Regions from separate parts of the Pseudomonas sp. MLB6B genome, predicted to be linked through region 2. Evidence: predicted binding sites of a transcription regulator. Region 2 holds the regulator's gene; each other region holds the start of a gene.
The links. The regulator LexA, encoded in region 2, represses DNA repair genes until DNA is damaged. The targets are predictions, from matches to a motif close to CTGTNTNNNNANACAG.
Positions count from the first base shown of each region.

Region 1: the regulator LexA is predicted to act here: its motif matches at 4,940-4,955, upstream of recN (DNA repair protein RecN).
Region 3: the regulator LexA is predicted to act here: its motif matches at 5,258-5,273, upstream of recA (recombinase RecA).

Region 1 covers NZ_CP199313.1:60,894-67,722, forward strand. The annotation lists gene dapB (4-hydroxy-tetrahydrodipicolinate reductase) at 52-858, opposite strand; gene dnaJ (molecular chaperone DnaJ) at 871-1,992, opposite strand; gene dnaK (molecular chaperone DnaK) at 2,205-4,130, opposite strand; gene grpE (nucleotide exchange factor GrpE) at 4,231-4,785, opposite strand; gene recN (DNA repair protein RecN) at 4,981-6,654, shown strand; gene fur (ferric iron uptake transcriptional regulator) at 6,727-6,829, opposite strand, start outside.
Region 2 covers NZ_CP199313.1:3,711,609-3,718,437, reverse strand. The annotation lists gene topA (type I DNA topoisomerase) at 1-658, shown strand, start outside; gene ACSMEV_RS16450 (DUF6586 family protein) at 807-1,328, shown strand; gene ACSMEV_RS16445 (hypothetical protein) at 1,379-1,612, shown strand; gene sulA (SOS-induced cell division inhibitor SulA) at 1,673-2,149, opposite strand; gene lexA (transcriptional repressor LexA) at 2,163-2,771, opposite strand; gene ACSMEV_RS16430 (TetR/AcrR family transcriptional regulator) at 3,019-3,732, shown strand; gene nagZ (beta-N-acetylhexosaminidase) at 3,776-4,774, shown strand; gene ACSMEV_RS16420 (DEAD/DEAH box helicase) at 4,779-6,829, opposite strand, start outside.
Region 3 covers NZ_CP199313.1:2,049,376-2,056,204, forward strand. The annotation lists gene rpoS (RNA polymerase sigma factor RpoS) at 34-1,041, shown strand; gene fdxA (ferredoxin FdxA) at 1,511-1,834, opposite strand; gene mutS (DNA mismatch repair protein MutS) at 1,974-4,544, opposite strand; gene ACSMEV_RS08945 (CinA family protein) at 4,730-5,212, shown strand; gene recA (recombinase RecA) at 5,314-6,387, shown strand; gene recX (recombination regulator RecX) at 6,396-6,829, shown strand, end outside.

The DNA.
Region 1 (6,829 bases), 970 kb from region 2:
CACGCCCCGCGCGAAAGCCGCCAGGACGTGCCGATCGGGCGCCAAACCTACTCAATGCAGGTCGAGCACGTCCTGCATGTCGTACAGACCGGCTTCACGGCCATCCAGCCACAAGGCCGCGCGCACCGCGCCCTTGGCGAAGGTCATGCGGCTCGAGGCCTTGTGGGTGATCTCCACGCGCTCGCCTTCAGCGGCGAACAGCACGGTATGGTCGCCGACCACATCGCCCGCCCGCACGGTGGCGAAACCGATGGTCTTGGGGTCACGCGCGCCGGTCTGCCCTTCGCGGCCATAGACGGCCACTTCGCGCAGGTCGCGATCCAGGGCCTTGGCCACCACTTCGCCCATGCGCAGCGCAGTCCCTGACGGCGCATCGACCTTGTGCCGGTGATGGGCCTCGAGAATCTCGATGTCGACATCGTCGCCCAGCACGCGGGCTGCGGTGTCGAGCAGCTTCAGGCACAGGTTCACACCCACGCTGAAGTTGGCCGCGAAGACGATCGGAATGTCCTTGCCCGCCTCGGCCAGCAGCTGCTTTTCCTGCTCGCTGAAGCCGGTGGTGCCGATGACCATGGCCTTGCCCGCCTTGCGGCAGAAAGCCAGGTTCTTCAGGGTCACCGAAGGGTGGGTGAAGTCGATCAGCACGTCGAACTCGTCGCTGACCTTGACCAGGTCGTCGGAGATCATCACGCCGATGCGCCCCAACCCCGCCAGTTCACCGGCATCGGCGTTGACCAGCGTGCTGTCGGGGCGATCGATCGCCGCCGTCAGGCCAGCCCTCGGCGCCTGTTGCTGAACGGCCTCGACCAGCACCTTGCCCATGCGCCCAGCGGCGCCCATCACTGCAATACGTCGCATACCCACTCCTTGTCAGAGGTCGCCGAAGAAGCGCTTCACACCCTCGAACCAACCGCTGGCCTTGGGCGAATGGGAGCTGTCACCTTCGAGCGAATCGCGCAGCTCTTCGAGCAGCTCGCGCTGACGACGGCTCAGGTTGACCGGCGTTTCCACCGCGACCCGGCACAGCAAATCGCCCGCCCCGCCACCGCGCACCGGCGCCACGCCCTTGCCGCGCAGACGGAACTGCTTGCCGGTCTGGGTGCCTTCGGGAATGCGCAGCTTGACCCGACCGTCCAGGGTCGGCACTTCCAGCTCGCCGCCCAGGGCCGCTTCGGTGTAGCTGATCGGCACTTCGCAGTACAGGTGCTTGCCGTCACGCTGGAAGATCGCGTGCTCGCGCACGCTGATGACCACGTACAGGTCGCCGGTCGGGCCGCCTTGGGCACCGGCTTCGCCTTCGCCCGACAGACGAATGCGGTCCCCGGTATCGACCCCTGCTGGCACCTTGACCGAGAGGGTCTTGTACTCTTCGACGCGACCTTCGCCGTGGCAAGCGCCACATGGGTCGGTGATGATCTTGCCCTGACCATGGCAACGCGGGCAGGTCTGCTGCACCGAGAAGAAGCCCTGCTGCATGCGCACCTGGCCGATACCGCCACAGGTCGGGCAGGTGGCGGGCGTGGAGCCTTTCTTGGCCCCGGAGCCGTCGCACGGCGCGCAATTGACCAGCGTCGGCACACGGATGTTGACCGACGTGCCGCGCACGGCTTCTTCCAGGTTCAATTCGAGGGTATATCGCAGGTCGCTGCCGCGCTGCGCGCCACCGCGCCCGCCGCGACCACCGCCGCCACCGAAGAAATCGCTGAACACATCACCGAAGATGTCGGAGAAGTTGGCACCGCCGAAGCCCGCGCCACCGGCACCCTGTTCGACACCGGCATGGCCGTACTGGTCGTAGGCGGCACGCTTGCTGGCATCGGACAGCACTTCGTACGCCTCGTTGGCCTCTTTGAAAGAGTCCTCGGCGTCTTTATCGCCCGGGTTGCGGTCGGGGTGGAATTTCATCGCCAGACGGCGGTAGGACTTTTTCAGGTCCGCTTCACTGGCGCCGCGCTCGACACCCAGGACCTCGTAATAATCACGCTTTGCCATAAGTCATTTGCACTCTTGGGGGCGTTTGGCACATTGCCGCGCAGAACCGCGCCAGGCCACAAGCAAGCACCCGCCGTACGCACTGAATGCGCAGACAGATGCTGTAAAAATTCTCGTATTCCAGACACGCCAACGCGGGAGCAAGCCCCCGCGCGGCGACATCCTACCAGCTCACCGCCAAAGGCGGGTCGCTGGGCGACAACTCGCAGAACTTACTGCTTGTTGTTGTCTTTGACTTCCTCGAACTCGGCGTCAACCACGTCGTCGTGCTTGGCTTCGGGTTCTGCCTGCTGTGCGCCGCCCTGAGGCTGTTCGGCTTGCTGCTCGGCGTACATCTTCTGAGCGACAGGCGCGGACACCTTGGACAGCTCTTCGACCTTGGCGTCGATGGCGGCTTTGTCGTCGCCTTTGACGGCAGCTTCCAGCGCAACCACGGCCGCTTCGATGGCGGTTTTCTCGTCGGCGGTGACTTTGTCACCTGCGTCGGCGACCATCTTGCGGGTCGAGTGGACCAGCGCGTCACCCTGGTTACGGGCAGCGGCCAGCTCCTCGAACTTGCGGTCTTCCTCGGCATTGGCCTCGGCATCACGCACCATGCGCTCGACTTCTTCGTCCGACAGACCGGAGTTGGCCTTGATCACGATCGACTGCGCCTTGCCGGTAGCCTTGTCTTTCGCGCCGACGTGCAGGATGCCGTTGGCGTCGATGTCGAAGGTCACTTCGATCTGCGGCACACCGCGTGGAGCAGGCGGAATGTCGGCCAGGTCGAACTTGCCCAGCGACTTGTTCTGCGCCGCTTGCTTGCGCTCGCCTTGCAGGACGTGGATGGTCACGGCGCCCTGGTTGTCGTCGGCAGTCGAGAACACCTGCGACTTCTTGGTCGGGATGGTGGTGTTCTTCTCGATCAGCGCGGTCATCACGCCACCCATGGTTTCGATACCCAGGGTCAGCGGGCTGACGTCGAGCAGCAGAACGTCCTTCACGTCGCCGGCCAGTACGGCGCCTTGGATGGCAGCACCCATGGCGACGGCTTCGTCGGGGTTGACGTCCTTACGCGCTTCTTTGCCGAAGAAATCGGCTACGGCCTTCTGCACCATCGGCATACGGGTCTGACCGCCGACCAGAATCACGTCGTCGATCTTGCTGGCGTCGATACCGGCATCTTTCAGCGCGATGCGGCAAGGCTCGATGGTGCGCTTGACCAGGTCTTCGACCAGCGATTCGAGCTTGGCACGCGAGATCTTCACGTTCAGGTGCTTCGGACCGGTGGCGTCGGCAGTGATGTACGGCAGGTTGACGTCGGTCGACTGGGCCGAAGACAGCTCGATCTTGGCTTTCTCTGCGGCTTCTTTCAGACGCTGCAGGGCCAGAGGGTCGTTCTTCAGGTCCATGCCGGACTCTTTCTTGAACTCGTCGACGAGGTAGTCGATCAGGCGCATGTCGAAGTCTTCGCCACCCAGGAAGGTGTCGCCGTTGGTGGCCAACACCTCGAACTGGTGCTCGCCGTCGACTTCGGCGATCTCGATCACCGACACGTCGAAGGTACCGCCGCCCAGGTCATAGACGATCACGGTGTGGTCGCCCTTGGCCTTGTCCATGCCGTAGGCCAGGGCCGCAGCGGTCGGTTCGTTGATGATGCGCTTGACGTCCAGACCGGCGATGCGACCGGCGTCCTTGGTGGCCTGACGCTGGCTGTCGTTGAAGTACGCAGGTACGGTGATGACCGCTTCGGTCACTGCTTCGCCGAGGTAGTCTTCGGCGGTCTTCTTCATCTTTTTCAGGACTTCGGCGCTGATCTGCGGCGGAGCCATTTCCTTGCCGGCTGCTTCGACCCAGGCGTCACCGTTGTTGGCCTTGACGATCTTGTAAGGCACCAGCTTGATGTCTTTCTGCACGACGTCTTCTTCGAAGCGACGGCCGATCAGACGCTTGACGGCGAACAGGGTGTTGTGGGGGTTGGTCACGGCCTGACGCTTGGCGGACTGGCCGACCAGGATTTCGCCGTCGTTGGCGTAAGCGACGATGGACGGCGTGGTGCGCGCGCCTTCGGCGTTTTCGATGACCTTGACGTTACCGTTTTCGAGGATGGAGACGCACGAGTTGGTGGTCCCCAGGTCGATACCGATGATCTTGCCCATGTGATTCTCCCGAAACTTGAATGAGGTTACAGCGGCGGCTTAGGCCAACTGCGGAAATACTTGAGTGCTTGACACCTAGATGGGGACGCCCGGAAGGATTTCAAGCCTTTTCATCGATAGAAGGTTGCGGCGCGCTCGGCGCCTTGCTGACCACCACCATGGCGGGGCGCAGCAGGCGGCCGTTGAGCAGGTAGCCCTTCTGGAACACGTTGACCACGCTGTTGGGCTCGACGTCGGCGCTTTCCTGAACGGCCATGGCCTGGTGGTGCTCGGCGCTGAACGGCTGGCCGTGCGGATCGACGGCTTCGAGGTGGTGGCGCTTGAGGGTGTCCTGGAACATCTTCAGGGTCAGCTCGACGCCTTCGCGGATCTGCTTGACGTGCTCGTCGTCGGCGTTGGAGTGGGCCAGGGCCAGCTCCAGGCTGTCGATCACCGGCAGCAGGTCGCCCGCGAATTTTTCCACGGCGAATTTGTGTGCCTTCTCGACATCCTGATCGGCGCGGCGGCGCACGTTCTGCAGGTCGGCATTGGCGCGCAGCGATTGATCCTGAGCGGCGGCCAGTTGCTCCTCGAGCGTCTGTACACGGGCAGCCAGGTCGGTGGCGCCGGTGTCTTCGGTATTGAGGTCTTTTTCATCCAACTGTTCGTCAGCCATGGAATCTCTCCTGAGCGATAAGGGGTCGGCGAGCCAGGCTCGCGGGGTCTGACAAGCTATATGGGGCTGGAAAAACCAGCTTCAAGGGGCACCGTGTTCGACAAGCCGCAAATCGCCCTACGTCGCAGGGGCATTGTCAGCCTACGGAGGAACACTGTATAAATAACCAGACCTGAACCTTTGGGAGCGGCCCCCATGCTGGTGCACCTGTCGATCCACAACTACGCCATCGTCGAACACCTCGACCTCGAGCTTGCCCGCGGCATGTCCGTGATCACTGGCGAGACCGGTGCCGGCAAATCCATCATGCTCGACGCCCTCGGCCTCGCCCTGGGCGACCGCACCGACAACGGCGTGGTGCGCCCCGGCGCCGACAAGGCGGACATCCTCGCCACCTTCGACCTGGTCGACATCCCCGAAGCCGCCGCCTGGCTGGCCGAGCGCGACCTGAACAACGACGGTCCGTGCATCATGCGCCGGGTCATCACCGCCGAAGGCCGCAGCCGTGGCTACATCAACGGTACGCCCTGCACACTGGGCGACCTAAAGGCGCTGGGCGAGCTGCTGATCGACATCCACAGCCAGCACGAGCACCAGTCCCTGCTCAAGGCCGACACCCACCGCCGCCTGGTGGACGAGTACGCCGGCGCCGTCGACCTGGCGCGCCAGGTACAACTGGCCTCGCAGCGCTGGAAGCAGACGCGCCTGGAGCTCGAACGCCTGTCCAATTCCGGCGACGAGCAACGGGCCCGCCAGCAACTGCTCAGCTATCAGCTCGAAGAGCTCGACAACCTGGGCCTGGGCGAGAACGAACTCGAACACATCGAGCAGGAACACAAGAACCTGACCAACGCCGAGGCGTTGTTCGGCATCTGCCGGCAGGTCATCGACCAGTGCAGCGAGAACGACTCGGGCAACGTGCTCAGCGCCCTGACCGGCAGCCTCAACCGCCTCGGTGCGGTGGCCGATGCGCCCAAAGCGTTGAACGAGTCCGTCAACCTGCTGGCCAGCGCGCAGATCCAGATCGAAGAGGCGGTCGGCGAACTCAACCGCTTCCTCGACAACTTCGATGCCGATCCTGCCCGCCTGCAAGCGCTTGAAGAGCGCCTCGACACCATCTATACCCTCGCCCGCAAACACCGCGTGCATCCCACCGAGTTGCCGCAGTTGCAACAGCGTCTGCTAGAGGAACTCGAGGGCCTCAATGCCAGCGACGAATCTCTGGAGCAGTTGGCCGACGAACTGGCGGCCTACGCCAAGCACTATAAAGAGAAGGCCGGTGCCCTCAGCGCCCTGCGCAATAAGGCCGCGGTGGAACTCGCCCAGGCGGTCGAACAGGAAATCCAGCGCCTGGGCATGCCCGGCGGCCGCTTCCAGATCGTGCTGCAACCGCTCGACGGCCAGGAACTGTCGCCCTTCGGCCTGGAGCAGATCGAACTGCTGGTCAGTGCCAACCCCGGTCAGCCGCTCAAGGCTCTGGCCAAGGTCGCCTCAGGTGGCGAGCTGTCGCGCATCAGCCTGGCGATCCAGGTGATCACGGCGCAAACCTCGCGCATCCCGACCCTGGTGTTCGACGAAGTCGACGTCGGCATCGGCGGCCCTACCGCGGAAATCGTCGGCCAGTTGCTGCGCCGCTTGGGCGATCGCGGCCAAGTGCTGACCGTGACCCACCTGCCGCAGGTCGCTGCGCAGGGCCATCACCATTTGTTCGTGCACAAGGTGCGCAACAGCGACACCACCCATACCGCCGTGTCCCACCTGGGCAAACGCGAGCGGGTCGAGGAAGTGGCGCGGATGCTGGGCGGCATCGACCTGACCAAGGAATCCCTGGCCCATGCGCGCAAGATGGTCGTGACCAGCAAAAGCTGAAACTAATTTTCAGCAGCCCCAAACGAACAAGGCGACCCGAGGGTCGCCTTGTTTCGTCAGTGCCGCAGTCCGTTACTTCTTCTTGCGCACATACAGGACCAAGTTATGGTCCACCAGCTCGAAGCCATGCTCGGCCACGATCTCTTTCTGACGGCGTTCGATCTCGGCATCCATG
Region 2 (6,829 bases):
AGGTGAATCGGAATCGCGCGTATTGCGCGGCAAGCATCGCTGCCCGATCTGCGCCACGGCCATGGATGCTTACTTGCTGGATGAGAAGCACAAGCTGCACATCTGCGGCAACAACCCGGATTGCCCAGGTTATGAGATCGAAGAGGGCAGCTACCGCATCAAAGGCTACGAAGGCCCGAGCCTGGAATGCGACAAGTGCGGGAGCGAGATGCAGCTCAAGACCGGCCGCTTCGGTAAGTTCTTCGGCTGTACTAATCCAGCCTGCAAGAACACGCGCAAATTGCTGAAAAATGGCGAGGCCGCGCCGCCGAAGATGGACAAGGTGGAGATGCCCGAGCTCAAGTGCGAGAAGGTCGACGACACTTACGTGCTGCGCGACGGTGCCTCGGGTCTGTTTCTGGCCGCCAGCCAGTTCCCCAAGAACCGCGAAACCCGCGCGCCGTTGGTCAAGGAGATCGTGCCGCACAAGGCCGAGATCGACCCCAAGTACCATTTCCTGTGCGAAGCGCCGCAGCAGGATCCGGAAGGTCGTCCAACCGTGATCCGCTATAGCCGCAAGACCAAGGAGCAATACGTGCAGACCGAAGTCGAAGGCAAGCCGACCGGCTGGAAGGCGTTCTACGACGGCTCGGCCTGGAAGGTCGAAGACAAGCGTTGAGAGGGCGCTCTACAAAGGGCGCTCACTCAAGCGGTATAGGCGGGGGCAAGGCGGGTGACCGACTTGCCCCCGCTGCATTTGGCTTGCGCTGAAGAGCAACCTGCCGTTACAACAGCGGTTCGCCCCACCTTCGAGGACACCACGCGCCATGGCCCAGGAACTGTATACCCGCACCAACCAGAAGTTGTTTTTCGCAGGGCTGGCCCTGGAGTCGATGAGCAAGGCCCAAGAAAGCCGAGCCATGAACGCTCAGGGTTTGATCCAGGCCGAACGCGAGGCGGCGCTGTTCCACCTGTACGGCGGCTTGTTGGGTCTGTGTCATGAGATCGCTGGCTTCTACCGACTGCCGCAGGCCAACGCCACCCAGGCAGAAGCATTGCTCAACGAAGACATGCTGCGCGAGATTGCGATTCCAGAGATGGCCGAGCTGTTGGAGCTGGCAGGCAATCCGCAGAGCTGGTTGGCGCGGCTGCTCAAAGCCCATGCCGACCTGTTTCGACCCCCAATGGCGAAAAAAACGCCCAAGACGGACGTTACCCAACCGCTGATCCAGGCGGTGAACCTGGATGCGCCTGACACACCGGCGCTCAGCTACGAAGAGTTGCAGAGCTGGCGCGCCCATCTGAAAGACGTGGCCAGACGTTTCCGTGACGCGCTGAGTGAGTGCTGATCCCCACAGTGGCTGTTACAATGATGGCCTTTCGTGGAGAACAACCCTTTATGTCAACGTCGTTTCTAGAAATTGTCGAGTTGCCTGATGGTCGCATCGAGCTGCGCCGCGCAGAGGATGAAGGGTCATTGGTGACCTTGAATTTCTCGGAGGATGCCAAGGTATTTCTGCAAGGACAGCATGTCGAAGTGGCCAAGGCCATGCTCAGCGTAGGCGTACAAATGGCGGGGCGGTTGGCCGAAGGCGAACTGGAACGTGACGAAGGGCCGCGTGTGTTGCACTGACGCTGCCGGACTGCCCACAGCTCGCCTTCGAAAGTGAGCGTTGCAGGCAAAGCCTGAACATCAGCTGATGCGGATGTTCAGGCTTTGTGCATTACCGGCACTGGCTGCGCGGATCAACAAGTGCCGAGCGCTGGCGTTGAGGCTGCCCAACCAACTGACGACGGTGTGGCTGCGTTTCAGGCGCAGCGCTTCGCCGGCCAGGTGCAGCGCGCTCTGGGTGCCACGGGGGTGTAGCAGTAGAATGCGTTCGCGGTTCAAACCCGCGTCGCGCAGCCAGGCCTGCGTCAGGCTGGCAGGCGGAGCGATCAGGGTGAGCCAGCGGGTGTCGTCTTTTTCGCTCAACTCTCGCAGGACGGGCGCCAGCAGGCTGTGACAGTGGCCAGACGCACCCCGTAGGCTCAGCTCGCTGAACAGTTCGGGCCGGCAGTAGTCTGCGGACGGTTCGCGGGCCTTCAAGCCAGGTAGCACGGGTTGGGCCAAAAACGCCTCAAACAGTGACAACTGGATATGCTCCGATGCGTGGGTGGACGTGTACATGGCGCCTCCTGGGTCAGCGGCGAATAACGCCGACGCTCAAACCTTCGATGACCAGTTCCTGATCTTTGAGATCGACTTCGATCGGCGCGAACTCGGGATTCTCGGCGATCAGCCAGACTTTGCTGCCTTCGCGCTTGAATCGCTTGACCGTGACTTCATCACCGATGCGTGCGACGACGATCTGGCCATTGCGGGCCTCGCGGCAGGTGTGCACGGCCAGCAGGTCACCGTCGAAGATGCCGACGTCCTTCATGCTGGTGCCATGCACCCGCAGCAGGTAATCGGCACGAGGATTGAAGAAGTCCGGGTTGATGTTGCACGATTGCTCGATGTGCTGTTCGGCAAGGATTGGCGCACCCGCCGCGACCCGACCCACGATGGGCAGGGTGGCGCTCTCGGGCTTGGCTTCGAGGCCCGGAATGCGGATGCCGCGTGAAGCGCCTGGTGTCATCTCGATGGCGCCCTTGCGGGCCAAAGCCTTGAGGTGTTCTTCAGCAGCATTGGGTGATTTGAAGCCCAGCTCCTGGGCGATTTCCGCGCGGGTGGGCGGGAAACCGTTGTCTTCCAAGCAGCGCTTGATGAAGGCGAGGATTTCGGCTTGGCGTGGCGTCAGTTTCAACATGGCATGCGCTCTGTTTTTTTATCCAGTGACTGGGATTATATACAGTAGTGATCCCGCTGCAAGCTTTCCCTTTGCACGCCGCCGCCCGTCGGTCATGGCATGCGAGCTCCAGGCCTGCGGCGGCGCGGGGTGTGGCAGTGATCGAGACGCCCTTGTCAAAATGCGACCGGCAGGTCACGCGACCTTGACAGCGGCGGGGTTGAAACGTATGTTTCAAACAACTGTTTGTCTGGCGAATAGGTAAGTCATGGCTCAATCCGAAACCGTTGAACGCATTCTCGACGCTGCCGAGCAGCTGTTCGCGGAACGAGGCTTCGCCGAGACCTCGCTGCGTCTGATCACCAGCAAGGCCGGGGTCAACCTGGCGGCGGTAAATTACCACTTCGGTTCGAAGAAAGCCCTGATCCAGGCGGTTTTCTCACGTTTCCTCGGCCCGTTCTGCGCCAGCCTCGAGCGCGAACTGGAGCGCCGCCAGGCCCAGCCCGAGCTCAAGCCGAGCCTCGAAGAACTTCTGGAAATGCTGGTCGACCAAGCGCTGGCCGTGCAGCCGCGCAGTAACAACGACCTGTCCACCTTCATGCGCCTGTTGGGCTTGGCCTTCAGCGAAAGCCAAGGGCACCTGCGCCGCTACCTCGAAGACATGTACGGCAAGGTCTTCCGCCGCTACATGTTGCTGGTCAACGAAGCCGCGCCGCGCATTCCGCCGCTGGAGCTGTTCTGGCGCGTCCACTTCATGCTCGGCGCGGCGGCGTTCAGCATGTCGGGCATCAAGGCCCTGCGCGCCATCGCCGAAAACGACTTCGGCCTCAATACCTCGATCGAACAGGTCATGCGCCTGATGGTGCCGTTCCTCGCGGCCGGCATGCGCGCCGACAGTGGCGTGACCGATCCGCGAATGGCCGACGCCCAGTTGCGTCCGCGCAGCAAACCCTCTGTCCAGGGCGCTCCGGCCAAGGCCTGAGGCTGCTCTTCTTGTATTCGAAGGATTTCCTATGACTGCCCGCCTGCAAGGCTCCCTGATGGTGGATATCGCCGGCACCTGGCTGACCGCCGAAGACCGCGCGCTGCTGCGCCAGCCGCAAGTCGCCGGCCTGATCCTGTTCGCCCGCAACATCGAAACCCCGCGCCAGGTGCGCGAGCTGTGTGCCGCCATCCGCGCCATCCGCCCCGACCTGATTCTGGCCGTCGATCAAGAGGGCGGTCGCGTCCAACGCCTGCGCCAGGGCTTCGTGCGCCTGCCGGCCATGCGCGCACTGGCCGACAACGCCAACGCCGAACAGCTGGCCGAGCATTGTGGCTGGGTGATGGCCAGTGAGGTGCTCGCCGTGGGCCTGGACTTGAGTTTCGCCCCGGTTCTGGACCTCGACCATCAGCGCAGCGCGGTAGTCGGCAGCCGCGCCTTCGAGGGCGATCCACAGCGTGCCACGCAATTGGCCGGCGCCTTCATTCGAGGTATGAACGCCGCCGGTATGGCGGCCTGTGGCAAACATTTTCCGGGGCACGGTTGGGCCGAAGCTGATTCGCACGTGGCGATCCCCACCGACGAGCGCAGCCTGGACGAACTGCGCCAAGCCGACCTGCTGCCATTCCGCAGCTTGAGCAGACAACTGGCCGCCGTGATGCCAGCCCACGTCATCTACCCTCAAGTCGACAACCAGCCCGCCGGCTTCTCGCGCCGCTGGCTGCAAGACATCCTGCGCGGCGAACTGGGCTTCGATGGCGTGATCTTCAGTGACGACCTGTCCATGGCCGGTGCCCATGTGGTGGGCGATGCCGCCAACCGCATCGAAGCTGCGCTGAGCGCCGGCTGCGACATGGGGTTGGTGTGCAACGATCGCGCGGCAGCCGAGCTGGCCCTGAGCGCTACGCAACGCTTGAGGGTCAGCCCTTCGCCGCGTATCGCCAGCATGCGTGGCCAGGGCTTCGCCCGCACCGACTACCGCGAGCAGCCACGCTGGCTGCAAGCGCTCAGCGCGCTGCGTGCTGCGCAGTTGATCGACTGAGCCTTCAGCGACTGCGTTTACCGGGCAGCGGTGCGAACAGGGCGTCGATGTCTTCGTCGGCCACGCGCCATTGCCCGGCTTCGCCATCCTCCAGCAAGCCGGCTGCCAGCGCGGCCTTTTCCTGCTGGAGTTGCTGGATCTTCTCTTCCACCGTACCTCGAGTGATCAGCTTGTAGACGAACACCGGCTTGTCCTGACCGATGCGGTAGGCGCGGTCGGTGGCCTGGTTTTCGCTGGCTGGGTTCCACCAGGGGTCATAGTGGATGACGGTGTCGGCAGCGGTCAGATTCAGGCCGGTGCCACCCGCCTTGAGACTGATCAGAAACACTTCGCTGGCGCCGCTCTGGAACTGCTCGACCGGCGCCCGCCGATCGCGCGTGTCGCCCGTGAGCAGGCTGTAGCGGATCTCGCGCTTGATCAACTCCTCTTCGATCAATGCCAGCATCGAGGTGAACTGCGAGAACAACAGCACGCGCCGACCTTCGCTGAGTAGTTCGCCAAGCATGTCGAGCAAGGCGCCCAACTTGCCTTTGTCGTGTTGTGGTCCTTTGGCGTCGACGCCTTTGACCAGTCGCAGGTCGCAACACACCTGACGCAGTTTGAGCAGCGCATCGAGGATGACGATCTGGCTGCGCGCCGCGCCGTTGCGGGCGATCTGCTCACGCACCTTCTTGTCCATGGCCACGCGCACCGTTTCGTAGGTATCGCGCTGGGCGTCGCTGAGGTCGACCCAATGCACCATCTCGGTCTTGGGCGGCAGGTCGGTGGCGACTTCCTCCTTGGTGCGGCGCAGCAGGAAGGGGCGGATGCGCCGGATCAGGTGGTTGAGCCGTTCGCTGTCGCCATGTCGCTCGATGGGGGTGCGGTATTCCTTGTTGAACTGCTTGCTGTCGCCCAGCCAGCCCGGCATGAGGAAGTGGAACAGCGACCACAGCTCACCTAGATTGTTTTCCATGGGCGTGCCGGTCAGGCATAGGCGCTGTTGGGCCTGTAGCTCGCGTGCCGCCTGGGCCGCCTTGCTGGTGCTGGTCTTGATGCTCTGCGCTTCGTCGAGCACCAGCAGATGCCAGCAATGCCCCTGGAGGTGTTCCAGGTCGCGCGGCAGCAGGGCATAGGTGGTCAGCACCAGATCGTATTCGGCCAGCGCGGCGAAGTGCTGGTTGCGGCTCGCTCCGTGCAGGGCCAGGACGCGCAGGTCGGGGGCGAAGCGCTGGGCTTCGTCGAGCCAGTTGGGGATCAGGCTGGTGGGCATCACCGCCAGGGCGGGTTGGGTCAGGCGCCCGGATCGCTTCTCCAGTAGCAGATGGGCCAGGGTCTGCAAGGTCTTGCCCAGGCCCATGTCGTCGCCGAGGATCGCCCCGGTGCCGATCTCGCGCAGCGCCTGCAGCCAGTTCAGTCCTTGTTGCTGGTAGGGCCGCAAGGTGGCATTCAAGCCCTGGGGTGGAGCCACCTGCAGGTTACGTGCATCGCGCAGGCGCCGGCCCAGGTCGCGGATCTGCTCGCCGCCGGCCCATTGCAACGGCAGTTCGGCGATCTCGTTGAGGCGCGCGGCGTCGGCGCGCTCCAGGCGTACGCTCGGGCCGCCGACTTCTTCATGCAGGTACAGCTCGCCCAGGGTGCGCATGACCGCGCGAATGCGGCTGTAGGGTAGGGCCACACGCAAGGGTGGGCTGTCATGGCGCGCGGCGTTGAGGTCGACCAGCAGGTGTTCGTCGTCGCCACGCCTGGCCAGCTCTTGGCTGCGCAGCAGCTCCGGGTTGCTGCGCAGCAACTGCAGCATGATCGGCAGCAGGCTGTGGCGCTCGCCCTCCACCACGATGCCCAGCTCCAGGTCGAACCATTCGTGTCCGGGCGCCTCGTCGATGTCTGCATACCAGTCCTGCACCTCATTGAGGTTGAAGGCGAAGTCGCGCTGCACGTCGATCGTCCAGCCCGCCTCACGCAGCGCCGGCAGGCCCGCGCGGGCGAAGCGCAGCCAGGCTTCGTCGTCGGCCAGTTGCAGCATCTGCCCCGCGCTGTCAGGCAGGGCCTTGCTCTGCCGGGTCGCTACTTTGA
Region 3 (6,829 bases), 1.7 Mb from region 2:
TCTGAGTTCGAACTCAGCAAAGGGACTATAACAATGGCTCTCACGCATGAAGTGCCGAAGTTTGACATCGACGATGACGTACTCCTCATGGAGACCGGCATCGTTTTGCAAACGGATGTGGTGTCAGACGAACCTGCTGTATCTCCGGTTCGGACCAAGTCGAAGCCTAGCGCTTCGCTCAAGCAACACAAGTACATCGATTACAGTCGGGCGCTCGACGCCACCCAGCTTTATCTGAACGAAATCGGGTTTTCGCCGCTGCTCTCTCCTGAAGAGGAAGTGCACTACGCGCGCCTGTCGCAAAAAGGCGACCCGGCCGGACGCAAGCGCATGATCGAAAGCAACCTTCGCCTGGTGGTGAAGATCGCACGGCGCTATGTGAACCGTGGCCTGTCACTGCTCGACCTGATCGAAGAGGGCAACCTGGGGCTGATCCGCGCGGTCGAGAAGTTCGATCCCGAGCGCGGTTTCCGCTTCTCCACCTACGCCACGTGGTGGATTCGCCAGACCATCGAGCGGGCCATCATGAACCAGACCCGTACCATTCGCCTGCCTATCCACGTGGTTAAAGAGCTGAACGTCTACCTGCGCGCTGCGCGTGAGTTGACCCAGAAGCTCGACCACGAGCCTTCGGCGGAAGAAATCGCCGCCCTGCTGGAGAAGCCAGTGGCCGAGGTCAAGCGCATGCTTGGACTCAACGAGCGAGTATCTTCGGTGGACGTGTCGTTGGGCCCGGACTCCGACAAGACCCTGCTCGATACCCTGACCGACGACCGGCCGACCGACCCCTGCGACCTGCTGCAAGACGACGATCTGTCGCGCAGCATCGACCAATGGCTGGGGGAGCTGACCGAGAAGCAGCGTGAGGTGGTCATCCGCCGCTTTGGCTTGCGTGGCCACGAAAGCAGCACGTTGGAAGATGTCGGTCTGGAAATCGGTCTGACCCGCGAGCGGGTGCGGCAGATTCAGGTCGAAGGGCTCAAACGTCTTCGCGAAATTCTCGAGAAGAACGGCCTTTCCAGCGAATCGCTATTCCAGTGATACGCCTGTAGCGCCCCAAGCCCCGACCTCTTCGGGGCTTTTTTTCGCCAGGAGAAAATGTGGCAAATTTCATCGGTGCGTCATCGCATGTAAGTGTTTTCGCACTCAAGCTGTAGGTAAACGCTGTAGGAAAGGGTAATTACTTATCTAATAGTGCCGTTGGGATTTCCTAAGCACCTGAATTCGTTGGTGTTTGTAGGTTTGTGAAAGTGTTTCGGCCGTAGTGTTTCGTAAACCGAGGCCGTTGTTCTCTCCCAGGGAAACGGTACTATTCAACTGTGCCGACGGACAGGCACAGGCCCTCACGGACGAAGGCCAAGGACATCGCAAGAGGCGATTCATCAGGATGATGTGCAGGAGAGCAGGGACAAATGGAGAAAATGTGGGCGGGTCAAACCGCCCCTTTTTTTGTCCGCTGAAAACTGGAAAAGGCCCTTATAGGGCCTTTTCCGTATGCGCGTGAAGAAGTTCAGCGCTGCAAGTCGGCGATCTTGCCAGGGGTGCCATCGAACTCGGCGGCGTCCGGCAGTGCGTCTTTCTTCTCGGTGATGTTCGGCCAGATTTCCGCCAGTTCCGCGTTCAGCTCGATGAAGTTTTCCATGCCGGATGGAATTTCGTCTTCCGAGAAAATGGCTTGAGCCGGGCATTCAGGTTCGCACAGGGCGCAGTCGATGCACTCGTCGGGGTGAATGACCAGGAAGTTCGGGCCTTCGTAGAAGCAGTCCACCGGACAGACTTCGACGCAGTCGGTGTACTTGCACTTGATGCAGTTGTCGGTGACGACGAAGGTCATTTCTAATTCTCTCCTCAGGCGACGGCAGCATGCCCATCCTTCCAGGGCTGCACGGCTTACGAATGGGGCTGCAGGCCAGGCTAATAACCTGCAGCACTCGCAAACCGCGGCGGATTCTACCAGCTTGCGCGTCGTGGCGTTATAACAGGTTTTTTAGTTGATATAGCATTTCGATAGCTTGGCGCGGCGTCGTGTTGTCCAGGTCCAGCTTGCCCAGCTTCTCGATGGCCGGGTGCGGCAAGCTCGCGAACAGATCGCTCTGGTGCGGGGCTTGTGGCTGGGTGGGCGACGACGCGACCAGGGGTTGTGGCGGCAGGCTGTTGGTTTCCAGCCTGCCCAAGTGTTCCCGTGCGCGCAGGATGACCGGCGAAGGTACGCCTGCCAACTGCGCCACGGCCAGGCCGTAGCTCTGACTGGCGGGTCCTGGCAATACGTGGTGCAGGAAGACGATCCGATCGTTGTGCTCGGTGGCATTGAGGTGAACGTTGGCGACCAGCGGTTCGCTGTCGGGCAGCACCGTCAGCTCGAAGTAGTGGGTGGCGAACAGTGTGTAGGCACGCAGTTGCGCCAAACGTTCGGCCGCGGCCCACGCCAGCGACAAACCATCGAACGTACTGGTACCGCGGCCCACTTCGTCCATCAGCACCAGGCTGCGGTCGGTGGCGTTGTGCAGGATGTTGGCCGTTTCGCTCATCTCCACCATGAAGGTCGAGCGGCCGCCGGCCAAGTCGTCGCTGGAGCCGATTCGGGTGAAGATCCGGTCGACCAGCGACAGCTCGCAGCTCACGGCGGGCACGAAGCTGCCGATGTGCGCCATCAGCACGATCAGCGCCGTTTGCCGCATGTAGGTCGACTTACCGCCCATGTTGGGGCCGGTGATGATGAGCATGCGCGTGTCGTCGTCCAGCGCCAGATCGTTGGCCACGAACGGTGTGGTCAGTACTTGCTCGACCACCGGGTGGCGCCCCTGGGCGATGCGCAGGCAGGGCGTCTCGACGAAGTTGGGGCAGTTCAGGTCGAGGGTCAGGGCACGCTCGGCCAGGTTGCTCAGTACGTCGACTTCGGCCAGGGCCGCGGCGCTGTCCTGCAGCGGCGCCAAGTGTTCGATGAGCGTTTCGAGTAGCGCGTCGTAAAGCAGTTTTTCCCGGGCCAGGGCGCGGCTTTTGGCCGACAGCGCCTTGTCTTCGAACGCTTTCAGTTCGGGGGTGATGAAGCGTTCGGCGCCTTTGAGGGTCTGGCGCCGGATATAGTCGCCGGGCGCCTGTTCGGCCTGCTTGCTCGGCAACTCGATGAAGTAGCCGTGTACCCGGTTGTAGCCCACCTTGAGGTTGGCAAGGCCGGTGCGGGCCTTTTCCCGGGCTTCGAGGTCGATGAGGAACTGGCCGGCGTTTTCGCTGATGGCCAGCAATTCGTCGAGTTCGGCGTCGTAACCGGTCTTCAACACCCCGCCGTCGCGGATCACTGCGGGCGGTGTGTCGATGATGGCCCGCTCCAGCAGGCTGGCCAGCTCCGGATAGGTGCCGGCGATGGCGGCCAGACGTGCCAGGTGCGGGGCTTCCAGTTCCGAGAGGGCGTTCTGCAGTTCCGGCAGGGCGCCAAGGGCATCGCGCAGGCGCGCCAGGTCACGGGGGCGGGCGTTGCGCAGGCCGATACGCGCCAGAATCCGCTCGATGTCGCCGATGTCCTTGAGCTGCGGTTGCAGCTTTTCGAAGCGGAAGCCGTCGAGCAAGCAACGGATGGAGTCCTGACGGGCCTTGAGCACTTTCAGGTCGCGCAGCGGGCGGTTCAGCCAGCGTGCCAGCAAGCGGCTGGCCATGGCGGTCTGGCAACGGTCTATGACCGATTGCAGGGTGTTGTCGCGCCCGCCGGCCAGGTTGACGTCCAGCTCCAGGTTGCGACGGCTGGCGCCATCGAGGATCACCGTGTCGTCCAACCGCTCGTGGCGCAGGCTGCGCAGGTGCGGCAGGGCGGTGCGCTGGGTTTCCTTGGCGTAGGTCAGCAGGCAGCCGGCGGCGCCGATGGCCAGAGTCAGCTTGTCGCAGCCGAAGCCCTTGAGGTCCTTGGTCGCGAACTGCTGGCACAGGCTTTTACGCGCAGAATCCCGGTCGAAATCCCAGGGCGCGCGGCGGCGAGCGCCGCGGCGCTTCTCGGCGGGCAGGCCGGTCGGCCAGTCGTCCGGGAACAGCAGCTCGACGGGGTTGATACGCTCCAGCTCGGCGAGCAGGTTTTCCCAGCCCTTGATCTCCTGGACCATGAAACTGCCGCTGGTGATGTCGAGCACCGCCAGGCCGAACAGGCGTTCGTCGCCCAGCAGGGCGGCGATCAGGTTGTCGCGGCGCTCGTCCAGCAGTGCTTCGTCGCTCACCGTGCCGGGGGTGATGATGCGCACCACCTGGCGCTCGACCGGGCCCTTGCTGGTGGCCGGGTCGCCGATCTGCTCGCAGATCACCACCGATTCGCCGAGTTTGACCAGCTTGGCCAGGTAGCCTTCGGCGGCATGGAACGGGATACCGCACATGGGAATCGACTGCCCCGCCGACTGACCGCGCGCGGTCAGCGTGATGTCCAGCAGCTTGGCCGCCTTCTTCGCGTCTTCGTAGAAGATCTCGTAGAAATCGCCCATGCGGTAGAACATCAACTGGTCCGGATGCTGATTTTTCAGCTTCCAGTACTGTTGCATCATCGGGGTGTGTGCGGCGAGGTCGGACATTACGGGGCCTTACAGCGGTGATTCGATGGGCGATTTTGAAAAGCGCGAATGTTACAGGCTTTTCGGCCAAGTTGCAGGAATCGCCTCGCGATCTTCGGAGCCCGGAGGTGCAACCAAGCGTGTCTCGCGATTGTCTGTTGTGCGGAGAGTGCTAGGGTAATCCGACCCTTCCAAGGAACCTGATCATGGACCCACTCACACAGCTGGGCGAGCGCCTCGGTGAACATTTGCAAAGGCTTCGCGCACAGGTCGCTACGGCCGAATCCTGTACAGGCGGTGGCATCGCCGAAGCGATCACCCGCATCGCTGGCAGCTCGGCCTGGTTCGAGGCCGGCTTCGTCACCTATTCCAATGTGCAGAAAACCCGACAGTTGAACGTGCCGGCGGCATTGTTCGAGCAGGTGGGAGCGGTCAGCCAGGCTGTGGTCGAAGCCATGGCACGAGGTGCCCAGGCCGCCAGCGGTGCGCGTTTCGCGGTGGCGGTGAGCGGCGTGGCCGGGCCCGGTGGCGGCTCTGCCGAAAAGCCCGTAGGCACGGTATGGCTGGCCTGGGCCGATGGCCCGCACGTGCGCAGCGAACGCCATCTGTTCGCTGGCGACCGGGAGGCGGTGCGCCGGCAAACGGTGCAGCGGGCCCTGGAAGGTTTGTTACAGCTTGGCGTTGAGTAAATCGAACACAGGGGGTTTGCGGAAACGCTTCCCTGTGGAATAATACTGGCTACTTATACAGTACATGGCCGTCAGGGCCTGTCGATCACGTGAGGATATCAATGGACGACAACAAGAAGCGCGCCTTGGCTGCGGCCCTGGGGCAAATCGAGCGGCAATTCGGTAAAGGTGCCGTGATGCGCATGGGCGACCATGAGCGTCAACGCATTCCGGCCATCTCCACCGGCTCCCTGGGCCTGGACATCGCGCTGGGCATCGGCGGTCTGCCAAAGGGCCGTATCGTCGAAATCTACGGCCCGGAATCTTCGGGTAAAACCACCCTTACGCTGTCGGTCATCGCCGAAGCGCAGAAGGCCGGTGCCACCTGCGCCTTCGTCGACGCCGAGCACGCCCTCGACCCGGAATACGCCGGCAAGCTGGGCGTCAACGTCGACGACCTGCTGGTGTCGCAGCCCGATACCGGTGAGCAGGCTCTGGAAATCACCGACATGCTGGTGCGCTCCAACGCGGTCGACGTCATCATCGTCGACTCCGTGGCGGCTCTGGTGCCCAAGGCCGAGATCGAAGGCGAAATGGGCGACATGCACGTCGGCCTGCAGGCGCGTCTGATGTCCCAGGCGCTGCGCAAGATCACCGGTAACATCAAGAACGCCAACTGCCTGGTGATCTTCATCAACCAGATCCGTATGAAGATCGGTGTGATGTTCGGTAGCCCCGAAACCACCACCGGCGGTAACGCGCTGAAGTTCTACGCCTCCGTGCGTCTGGACATCCGCCGTACCGGCGCGGTGAAAGAGGGCGACGAAGTGGTGGGCAGCGAAACCCGCGTCAAGATCGTCAAGAACAAGGTGTCGCCACCGTTCCGTCAGGCTGAATTCCAGATCCTGTACGGCAAGGGCATCTACCGCAATGGCGAAATCATCGACCTGGGCGTTGCCCATGGCTTCGTCGAGAAGTCCGGTGCCTGGTATAGCTACCAAGGCAACAAGATCGGTCAGGGTAAGGCCAACTCGGCCAAGTACCTGGCAGAAAACCCGGCGGTGGGCGCAGAGATCGAGAAGCTGATTCGCGACAAGCTGCTCAACCTCGATGCCGCAGCGGCTGCCGCAGCGAAAGCCGACGCTAGCGCAAAAGCCGGCGACGTTGCCGATGTTGACGCCGACGCAGACGCCTGACCTGCGCCATGTCCGTCGTACTTGACACCCCTGTCGCCGTACGGCGGACCGCCATGGACCTGCTCGCACGCCGCGAGCATGGGCGTGTGGAGCTGACGCGAAAGCTACGTCAGCGAGGCGCTTCCGATGAACTGATCGAGCCCGCGCTCGATCGGCTCGCCGAGGAAGGCCTGCTTAGCGAGGCGCGTTATCTGGAAAGCTTCATTCGTTACCGTTCCAACTCGGGTTACGGCCCGGCGCGGATACGTGAGGAACTGGGGCAACGTGGTCTGGATCGCGGCGACATCGACCAAGCGCTGCGCGAAAGCGGAGTCAGTTGGGCCGAGAAGCTGCGAGACGTCTGGCAGCGCAAGTTCGATGGGCTTCGCCCTGAAGACCCGCATACGCGCGCCCGGCAGACGCGCTTTCTGGCCTACCGCGGTTTCTCCATGGAAATGATCGG